2 regions of the Mesorhizobium sp. M0983 genome follow, and region 1 is predicted to be linked to the other one. Evidence: riboswitches for the same ligand, from Rfam matches in the RefSeq annotation. Region 1 holds a riboswitch; the other holds the start of a gene.
The links. Region 1 has a riboswitch for S-adenosylmethionine ahead of NKH71_RS24745 (O-succinylhomoserine sulfhydrylase). Riboswitches for the same ligand answer to the same signal wherever they lie in the genome.

Region 1 (5,309 bases):
GATCCGGCGCATCTCCATCTCACCGGCACCGGGCTGACGCATCTCGGCTCCGCCGCGACCCGCGATTCCATGCACAAGAAGCTCAGCGATGGCGGCGAGGAACAGCTGACCGATTCCATGAAGATGTTCCGCATGGGGCTGGAGGGCGGCAAGCCGGCGAAGGGCCAGATCGGCGTGCAGCCCGAATGGTTCTACAAGGGCAACGGTACCATGGCAGTGGCGCCCGGCGCGGCGCTCATGTCGCCCGCCTTCGCCCAGGATGCCGGCGAGGAGCCGGAAATCGCCGGAATCTATGTGATCGGCGACGACGGCGCCCCGTTCCGCGTCGGCTTCACGCTGTCGAACGAGTTTTCCGACCACGTCACCGAGCGCGTGAATTATCTCTTCCTCGCCCATTCGAAACTGCGCAACGCCTCGTTCGGGCCGGAGATCCTGATCGGCGACCTGCCGTCCGACATTCGCGGCGCTTCACGCATCCTGCGCCACGGCAAGCTGCTTTGGGAAAAGCCGTTCCTGTCGGGCGAGGCGAACATGTCGCACACCATTGGCAATCTCGAGCATCACCACTTCAAATACTCGGCCTTCCGCCAGCCGGGCGACGTGCATGTGCACATGTTCGGCACGGCGACGCTGTCCTTCGCCGACGGCATCAGGACGGAGGCCGGCGACGTGTTCGAAATCGAGGCGAAGGATTTCGGCCTGCCGCTGCGCAACCCGCTCGAAATCGAGCAGCCGGTGAAGGTGGCGGTGAAGGCGCTTTGAGCCGGCATAGCCGCAAGTAAGGGGAAGCTCAGCGCGCCGCGCGGAAATGCTTGGACAGTTTTAGGCCCTGCGCCTGATAGTTGGAGCCGAGATCGGTGCCGTAGAGTGCCTGCGGCCGTTTCAGCATGTGCTCGTAGACCAGCCGCCCGACGATCTGGCCATGGTCGAGAATGAACGGCACTTCGTGGCTACGCACCTCGAGCACCGCCCGGCTGCCGGTGCCGCCCGACGCCGAATGGCCGAAACCGGGGTCGAAGAAACCGGCATAATGGACGCGAAACTCGCCGACCAACGGATCGAAGGGCGTCATTTCGGCGGCGTAGAGCGGCGGCACATGCACCGCCTCGCGTGACACCAGGATATAGAATTCGTCCGGATCGAGCACCAGCTCGCCGGCACCGCTCTTGTAGAGCGGCTCCCAGAAATCGACGACATCCTGCGCGGCGCGCTTGTCGACGTCGACCAGGCCGGTGTGGTGCTTGCCGCGATAGCCGACCAGCCCGTCCTTGTCACCGTCGAGGTCGATCGACAACGCGATGCCGCCGCCTGAGATGTTGGGCGGCTCGGTGGCGACCAGCATCTCGGCGCGATGCAGGTCGTGCAGTTCGCTTTCCGACAAAAGCGCATTGCCGGTGCGGAACCTGATCTGCGACAGCCGCGAGCCGGTGCGCACGACGATCGGGAAGGTGCGCGGGCTGACCTCCAGATAGAGCGGGCCTTCATAGCCGGCGGCGATCTTGTCGAACTCGTGGCCGCGGTCGGTCATTACCCGAGTGAAGATGTCGAGCCGCCCGGTCGAGCTCTTCGGGTTGGCCGAAGCCGAAATATGCGCGGGCAGCGCCAGGCTTTCGAGCAGTGGCACGATGTAGACGCAGCCGGTTTCGAGCACGGCACCTTCGGCGAGGTTGATCTCGTGCAACTTCAGCCGGTCGAGCTTGTCGACAACTCTGTGGTCGGGGCCGGGCAAGAAGGAAGCACGCACGCGCCAGGCCTTGTCGCCGAGCCTGAGGTCAAGGCTGGCCGGCTGGATCTGGTCGGCATCGAGCGCGCGCGGCGATTTCAGCGCGCCCGTCTGGAACAGCGCGGAAATATCCTGATCGGGAAGAATGCCTGTCTGCCGCAAGGGTCTGGCTCCGTTCGAACGCCGGGCGAGGTCTTGTTCTGCCGCAGGTCCGACACTGGACGCCTTTGGCACCTGCTTGGTACAACCCTCTTAATCATGCCGGCAATTGACGCAAGCGTGGCGCGGGTCTAAAGCTCGTTATCCCGTGGTGATTTGGCCGGTCGGCTTGCAGCCACGTTAAACAAGTCGCTAAAGGACCGTCGGGCCGCAAGGCCATATGGACCGGTTGCGACTTTCGCGACCGGTTTTTTGTTGTTTGGACCATTTTTGGTGTTTGGATAGAATGATGACCAAGAAGCGCGACTGGAAGCCTCAGACCGCACTCGTGCATGCCGGGACGCTGCGTTCCGGCTTCGGCGAGACCTCTGAGGCGATGTATCTCACCCAAGGCTATGTCTACGAGACGGCGCAAGCAGCGGAAGCGCGCTTCAAGGGTGAGGAGCCGGGCTTCATCTATTCGCGCTATGCCAATCCGACGGTCGACATGTTCGAAAAGCGTATGTGCGCGCTGGAAGGCGCCGAGGACGCGCGCGCCACGGCGTCCGGCATGGCGGCGGTGACGGCAGCATTGCTGTGCAGCGCCAAGGCGGGCGACCATATCGTGGCGGCGCGCGCATTGTTCGGCTCCTGCCGCTGGGTGGTCGAGACGCTGGCGCCGAAATACGGCATCGAGGCAACGCTGGTCGATGGCACTGACATCGCCAATTGGGAACAGGCGGTCAAGCCGAACACCAAACTGTTCTTCCTGGAAAGCCCGACCAACCCAACGCTGGAGGTGGTCGACATCGCCGCCGTCGCGGCACTTGCCAACTCGATTGGCGCCAGGCTGATCGTCGACAATGTCTTCGCCACGCCCTTGCAGCAGAAACCCTTGCAGCTCGGCGCCCATATCGTCGTCTATTCGGCCACCAAGCATATTGACGGCCAAGGGCGCTGCCTTGGAGGCGTTATCTTGTCGGACAAAAAATGGATCGACGAGAACCTGCATGACTATTTCCGCCACACCGGCCCCAGCCTCTCGCCCTTCAATGCCTGGACCCTGCTGAAAGGCCTGGAGACGCTGCCGCTGCGCGTACGCCAGCAGACGGAAAGTGCCGGCCGCATCGCGGATTTCCTCGCCGAGCGCCCGCAAATCGCCCGCGTCATCTATCCCGGCCGTGCCGACCACCCGCAAGCGGCCGTGGTCAAGAAGCAGATGTCGGGTGGTTCGACGCTGATCTGCCTGGATGTGAAGGGCGGCAAGCAGGCGGCCTTTGCTTTCCAGAACGCGCTCGACATCGTGCTGATTTCCAACAATCTCGGCGACGCCAAGAGCTTGATCACCCATCCGGCGACGACCACGCACAAGAATTTGACCGATGAGGCCCGCGCCGAGCTCGGCATCGGACCGGGAACGCTCAGGCTTTCCGTCGGCCTGGAAGATACCGACGATCTGCTCGAAGATATCGAGCAAGCGCTGAGAGCTGCCGGATAAGGCTGGCCGAACAGGGCGAGCGGGTTCGTACAGCCCGCGCCGGACGTGCCGGTCAGGCGCCGGACGGGGTCTCTTCCAGCTCCGCGACGGCCTTGGTCTGGATGGTCATAACGTTGCCGCGCCAGTCGACGGCGCCGCTCAGCCAGCCGCGCGCCCATATCGCCGGCAGCATGCAGTCGCGAACCATCATTGCCAAGATGGTGCGCAGCGACAGGTGCCATCCTTTGACCCAGGCCAGGGCACATTCCGGCAGGTAGGCCGCGACCAGCACGGCGATGGCGGTTGCCGGCAGGCTGACGCCGGCGTCAGCCGCCGCGATCAGCGCAAGCACCAGCGGCGGCGCCGCGCCGATCAGGATCTCGGGGGCGAAGAACAGCGCGAAGGTGACGCGGCGCAGCCGCGCCCAACGCGCCTGCCGAGACCAGATCTCGCCAAGCGTGCGCCGGCCGAGCGGCTGTTCGAACGGCGAAGCGACAAGATTGACCCGCAGTCCGAGCCGGTTGACCAGCTTGGTCGCGGCGGCGTCCTCGGCAATCTCGGCGGCCAGTGCGCGGATGCCGCCATTGGCGTCAAGCATCGACTTGTTCCACAACATGCTCTTGCCCTGGGCGAAGCCAAGGCCGAGCGCCTCTCCAGCGTACTGCCAGCGTGCCTGCAGCGTGTTGAGAAAGGCGCATTCGACCTCCCCCCAAAACCCTTCAGGCCGCGAGCCGATCGGCGTCGAGCAGACGAGGCCGGTGTCGGGCCGCCATGCCGCCATCAGCTGCTGGACATAATCGCTCGGCATAAGCACGTTGGAATCGGCAAGGATGACCCAGCGATAAAGCGCCGCTTCCCAACCCTTCACGCAATTGTTGAGTTTCGGATTGCCGCTGATGCGGTCGTCGCCGACGAGCAGCCGGGCGCGTATAGCCGGAAAACGCGCCATTGCAGCGGTGATCGACTTGACCACGGGGTCGTCGGCATGGGCGACGCAGAAGATGAGTTCGTAGCGCGGCCAGTCGAGTGAGAAGGCGCGCTCCAGCGTCTCCTCGGTAAACGGCTCGACGCCGCGCGCCGGGACGACGATCGATACCGGTAGCACGGTGGCGGCGGGCGATGCGATCCTGGCTGCTCGCTTCAGCTTCAGCGAAGCTAACAGGATGCTGGCGAGATTTGAAAGAAGGAGAGCTATGGAAAAGAGGGCGGCTGCGAATGTCGGTTCCATCGAGATCTGGTCACTCCAGAAATGCCGGCCGCCTGACGGCCGTTTTCAACAATTCGACAGAACACCGAGTCGCCCGGCACAAGCCTGCACACCATCATTGTCATGTGTCACTTAAATGACATTGTTTTTCGGCACCTGCGCTTGAGTCGGGCAAGGAGATGACGCGCATCGTTGATCAAACTGCGCTGAGCGTCGAAAGTTCCATCTACATTGCTTTGGAGCAGTTTATGTACAGCGCCGTCACCCGCAACATCGAAGTGCAGGTCAGGCCGTTCTATCTGGAGGATCACTCCGACCCGCCGCAAAACCGCTATGTCTGGGGCTACCAGGTGACCATCGACAATCAGTCGGACGAGTTCGTGCAGCTTCTGTCGCGCTACTGGCACATTACCGACGGCACCGGCAAGGTCGAGGAAGTGCGCGGCCCCGGGGTCGTCGGCGAGCAACCGGGACTCAACCCCGGCGACAGCTATCAGTATACGTCTGGATGCCCGCTCTCGACCCCGTCCGGCATCATGGTCGGGCACTACACAATGCGCAACAAGCGGGGCGAGACCTTCGACGTCGCCATCCCCGCCTTCTCACTCGATTTGCCAGGCACGCGGCGCACCGTCAATTGACGTTCACTTTGATTCCTCTTCCCGCCTTGCGGGGCGAGGAACCCAAGTTCTGCGAAGGCAGCCGCACTGACGCTCGTTATTGAGCCGCTGCAAATTCCGCCGGGTCGAAGTCATATTGCTTCG
Region 2 (5,309 bases), on a different contig from region 1:
TGACGGCAGCGGCGCGCCAGTTTTGTATTCGGTGTCATTACCTCGGGGGTAATCGACCAGCGCGCAACGTCCCGGCAAACTGCTCCCATCAAGCCGGTTGTCCGGCTTTCGACCACAAGGAGTTACACCATGACCGCCTACGCCGTCGCCCATATGCGCCAGGTCACGCCGGGGCCGCCGATCGTCGAGTACCTGCAGAAGATCGATGCCACGCTTGAGCCGTTCGGCGGGCGCTTCATTGTGCATGGCAGCGAGGTGGACGTGGTTGAAAACACCTGGCCGGGGCACCTCGTCATGATCGAATTTCCAGACATGCAGCAGGCGCGCGGATGGTACCGCTCGGCCGCCTATCAGGAGATCTTGCCGCTGCGCACCGAGAATTCTCAGTCCGATGTGGTCCTTGTCGACGGCGTTGCGCATCCGCACAAGGCCACCGACGTACTTGAATAAGGGGAATGATCGGCTCACGGGCGGCCTGCTACCGTTTCAGCAGAAATACCGCCTGCTGGCCGAAAAAGTTCCAGAACCACCACGGCATCGAGAAGCCGATCCGCTGGCCGTTGGCGTCGAGCGCGGTTGCCTTTTCCACCGTCGCGCCCAGCTCGTCGCATAGATTGACGAAATCGCGAATGGTGCAGAAATGGATGTTGGGGGTGTCGTACCAGTAATAGGGCAGGTCCTTGGTCACCGGCATTCGGCCGTTGAAGAGCAGCGAAAAGCGCACCCGCCAGTGGCCGAAATTGGGAAATGAGACGATGGCGCGGTTGCCGATCCGGAGCAGTTCGTCGAGCACCAGCTTCGGATTGCGGGTCGCCTGCAAGGTCTGCGACAAGACGACAAAGTCGAAGCCCTTGTCGGGATAGAATTGGAGGTCCTTGTCGGCATCGCCTTGAATGACCGACAGGCCGCGCGCCACGCATTCGTTGACGCCGCGCTGCGACAGTTCCAGCCCGCGGCCGTCGACCTTCTTGGTCGCCTGCAGCAATTCGAGCAGCAGGCCGTCGCCGGAACCGACGTCCAGCACCCGCGACTGCGGCGGGATGAGATCGGCGACGACTTCGAGGTCGACGCGCTGGGCGCGGTTGACGCTCATGGGCTCGGCTCCTGCCTGGCGCATGGTCCTGATCCGAAAAGTCTGCAACTTTTCGGGGCCATGCGCTGATGCCTGGCGCATGATCCTGATCCGAAAAGTCTGCAACTTTTCAGGGTCATGCGCTGATGCCTGGCACATGGTCCTGATCCGAAAAGCGTGCAACTTTTCGAGGTCATGCGCCGAGCCCTCTAGCCCGGGCCGCCGAGGCGATGAAGCCTTTGATGGCGGCGAACAGTTCCGGCTCGTCGAGCAGGAAGGCGTCGTGGCCGCGGTCGGTCTCGATTTCGACGAACGATACCGAGGCGCCGGCCGCGTTCAGCGCGTGAACGACCGAGCGGCTCTCCTCGGTCGGGAACAGCCAGTCGCTGGTGAAGGAGACCAGGCAAAAACGGGTCTTGGTGCCGGCGAAGGCATCGGCCAGCCGGCCGCCATGGTCGGCGGCGAGATCGAAATAGTCCATCGCCCGGGTCATGTAGAGATAGGAGTTGGCATCGAAGCGATCGACGAAGGTCATGCCCTGATGGCGCAGATAGCTCTCGATCTGGAAGTCGGCATCGAAACCGAAGGTCAGCGCTTCGCGGTCCTGCAGGTTGCGGCCGAACTTGCGGTGCAGCGCTGCTTCCGACAGATAGGTGATGTGGGCGGCCATGCGCGCCACCGCCAGCCCCTTTTCCGGTCGCTTGCCGTGCTCGAAATATTTGCCGCCATGCCAGTCGGGGTCGGCCATCACCGCTTGCCTGCCGACCTCGTGGAAAGCGATGTTCTGCGAGGAATGGCGGGCGCCGGTGGCGATCGGCAGGGCCGAGAAGACGCGCTCGGGATAGCTGGAGGCCCATTGCAGCACCTGCATGCCGCCCATCGAGCCGCCCAACACGCTGAACAGCTGTTCGATGCCGAAATGCTCGACCAGCATCAGCTGCGCCCGCACCATGTCGCGGATGGTGATGATCGGCAGGTCGAGCCCGTAAGGCTTGGCGGTTGCGGGATTTGTCGAGGCGGGGCCGGTGGAACCGAGGCAGCCGCCGATGACGTTGGACGAGATGACGAAGAAACGGTCGGTATCGATGATCTTGCCGGGGCCGATCAGCACTTCCCACCAGCCCGGCTTGCCGGTCACCGGATTGGTGTTGGCGACATGCTGGTCGCCGGTCAGCGCATGGCAGACGAGGATGGCGTTGGAGCGCGCGTCGTTGAGCGTGCCATAGGTTTGGTAGGCGATCTGGAACGGCGACAGCAGCGTGCCGGCGTCGAGCTTGAGCGGCTTGTCGGCGCCGAAACGCAACACTGGGCTCGACGGCTGGTCGGCCTCGTTGTTGGTTTTTCGAGCGCGCAAAGCGACCATCACATCTCCTTGCCCGGGCTTTAGTTGTCCACCGGTCTGGGCAACAAAAAAACCGGCCATGCCTTCGCAAAGCCGGTTACAAGATGCAAACGGCCCTTTAGCAAGTTGTTTAACGTGGCTGCAAGCCGACCGGCCAAATCACCACGGAACTGTCGATGCTCTTCTAGGACTGACGCATGGCTTCGTCAACGGCAAGTTCTTGATCCCGAATTGCCGCCCCTCGACATTCCTGGCCACGGCTTGTATTTCCGCTGCGGCCTCCGGATGGAGGCATCCTCGACGGATTTCATGGAATGAGCCAGACACCGGATCAGACACGTCCAACGCCCCGCGCCGGCATCATGGACATCGAAGCCTATGTGCCCGGCAAGAGCGCGGCGCCGGAAGGTGTCGCCAAAGTCTACAAACTGTCGGCGAACGAGAACCCGCTCGGTCCTTCGCCAAAGGCGATAGAGGCCGCGCGCGCGGTCGCCGACAAGCTCGCGGTCTATCCCGACGGCAGCGCCAGGCGCCTGCGGGAGGCGATCGCCGAGGTGCATGGGCTCAATCCGGCGAACATCGTCTGCTCCAACGGTTCCGACGAGATCCTGGGCCTGCTTGCGCAGACCTACCTCGCGCCCGGCGATGAAGCCATCATCACCGAACACGGCTTCATGGTCTACAAGATCTACATCCAGTCGGCCGGTGCCGTCCCGGTAACGGTCAAGGAGACTGATGAACGCGCCGACATCGATGCGATCCTCGCCGCGGTGACGCCGCGTACCAGGATCATCTTCCTTGCCAATCCGAACAACCCGACCGGCACTTACGTGCCGTTCCAGGAGGTGCGCCGCCTGCATGCGGGCCTGCCGCGAAACGTGCTTCTGGTGCTGGATGCCGCCTACGCCGAATATGTCCGGCGCAACGACTATGAAGCTGGCGTCGAGTTGGTGGGCAGCGCGGAAAACGTAGTCATGACCCGCACTTTCTCGAAATTGGGCCTCGGTGGCGCGAGGATCGGCTGGATCTATGCGCCAACGCACGTCATCGACGCGATCAACCGCGTGCGCGGGCCCTTCAACGTCAATGCGACGGCGATCGAGGCAGGCATCGCGGCGATCCGCGACCGGGCTCATATCGAGCGCAGCGTCGCGCATAACGAGACCTGGCTGGCCTGGCTGAGCGAGCAATTGACCGGGCTCGGGCTGCGGGTGACCCCGAGCGTCGGCAATTTCATCCTGATCCACTTTCCCGAGGACAAAAAGCATTCGGCGGCGGCCGCCGACGACTACCTCAGTGCGCGCGGCTACATATTGCGGCGCGTTTCCGGCTACGGTTTTCCCAACGCGCTGCGCATGAGCATCGGCACCGAAGAGGCTAATCGCGGCGTTGTCGCAGCACTCGCGACATTCCTGAAAAGCTAGGGCACCATGACCTCACCGATGTTCGAAAAGATCGCGCTGGTCGGCATCGGCCTGATCGGTTCGTCGCTGGCCCGCGTCATCCGCCGCGAGGGACTTGCCGGCCAAGTCGCCATTTCGACGCGCAGCGAAGCGACGCTGGAGCGGGCGAGCCAACTCGGCCTTGGCGACACCTACACGACAGATGCGAAAGAAGCGGTTCGCGATGCCGATCTGGTCATCGTTTCGGTGCCGGTCGGCTCTTCAGGCACGGTCGCCCAGGAGATCGCACCGGCGCTGAAGAAGGGCGCCATCCTCACCGATGTCGGCTCGACCAAGGCATCGGTGATCGCGCAGATGCAGCCGCATGTGCCTGATGGCGTGCACTTCATCCCCGGCCATCCTTTGGCCGGCACCGAAAAATCGGGACCGGATGCCGGTTTTGCCGAACTGTTCGAGAACCGCTGGTGCATTTTCACGCCGCTGGCCGGCACCGATCCCGTGGCGTTGGAAAAGCTCTCGGAATTCTGGCGCCGCTGCGGCTCCAACATCGACACGATGGACCCCCAGCATCACGACATGACGCTGGCCATCGTTTCGCACCTGCCGCACATCATCGCCTATAACATCGTCGGTACCGCCGACGATCTGGAGTCGGTGACCAAGTCCGAGGTCATCAAATACTCGGCTTCCGGCTTTCGCGACTTCACCCGTCTCGCGGCGTCCGACCCGACCATGTGGCGCGACGTCTGCCTGCACAACAAGGACGCCATCCTCGAAATGCTGGCGCGGTTCTCGGAAGATCTGTCCTCGCTGCAGCGGGCGATCCGCTGGGGCGACGGCGAAAAGCTGTTCGACCTGTTCACCCGCACCCGCGCTGTCCGCCGCTCGATTATCGAGGCCGGCCAGGACATCGACGTACCGGATTTCGGCCGCCAGGCAGTCGAACACCCGCCGAAGGGATAAGCCGCGGCAAGCCGATCGCAGGCCGTACCGCCCCAGAACGGTTCATCGTTTCACGGAAACGCCGAACCGGTCTATCTTTTTGTTTGACGCAATCCGGACGGAAAACCGTTCACAATTTCCTGGAATTGCTCTAGTCGAGCGGCTTGATCTTGCCGAGCGGGATGAAGCCGAGCGAGGCCTTGCCCTTGACGATCTTCAGCGGCATCGACGGTGCGTTGCCGAGCAGCGCCAGTCCGGCGAAGCCGGTCTCGATTTCTTTCTTCTGCTCGGGGATGGCGGTGGCGAGGATTGCCGCCACGGCCTTCGGATCATTGAGCTTGATCATCAGGTCGGCATTTATGAGACCATCATTGTCGACCGACAGCGGTCCGGAAACGGTGATGCGCGCAGTTCCGGACGACAGATCGAGCTCGCGGATTTCGACCGCCTGGCCGCGCAGGCTCTTCGGATTTGCCTTGATCAGCGTCACACCGTTCTTCAATGTCACGTCGCCGCTGCCGTCGAGTGGCGGCAAGACGCGCCCGCCGAT

Region 2: another riboswitch for S-adenosylmethionine. It lies ahead of metX (homoserine O-acetyltransferase MetX); the one in region 1 lies ahead of NKH71_RS24745 (O-succinylhomoserine sulfhydrylase).

What each region holds. Positions count from the first base shown of each region.
Region 1 covers NZ_JAMYNH010000016.1:97,884-103,192, forward strand. Annotated here, with positions in the region: gene araD1 (AraD1 family protein) at 1-762, shown strand, start outside; gene NKH71_RS24740 (2'-deoxycytidine 5'-triphosphate deaminase) at 791-1,885, opposite strand; SAM riboswitch at 2,021-2,098, shown strand; gene NKH71_RS24745 (O-succinylhomoserine sulfhydrylase) at 2,169-3,359, shown strand; gene NKH71_RS24750 (ceramide glucosyltransferase) at 3,412-4,566, opposite strand; gene apaG (Co2+/Mg2+ efflux facilitator ApaG/CorD) at 4,794-5,186, shown strand; gene NKH71_RS24760 (Hsp33 family molecular chaperone) at 5,263-5,309, opposite strand, start outside.
Region 2 covers NZ_JAMYNH010000017.1:74,734-80,042, reverse strand. Annotated here, with positions in the region: gene NKH71_RS25280 (DUF1330 domain-containing protein) at 130-450, shown strand; gene metW (methionine biosynthesis protein MetW) at 479-1,093, opposite strand; gene metX (homoserine O-acetyltransferase MetX) at 1,266-2,435, opposite strand; SAM riboswitch at 2,513-2,590, opposite strand; gene hisC (histidinol-phosphate transaminase) at 2,729-3,838, shown strand; gene NKH71_RS25260 (prephenate/arogenate dehydrogenase family protein) at 3,845-4,780, shown strand; gene NKH71_RS25255 (DUF2125 domain-containing protein) at 4,911-5,309, opposite strand, start outside.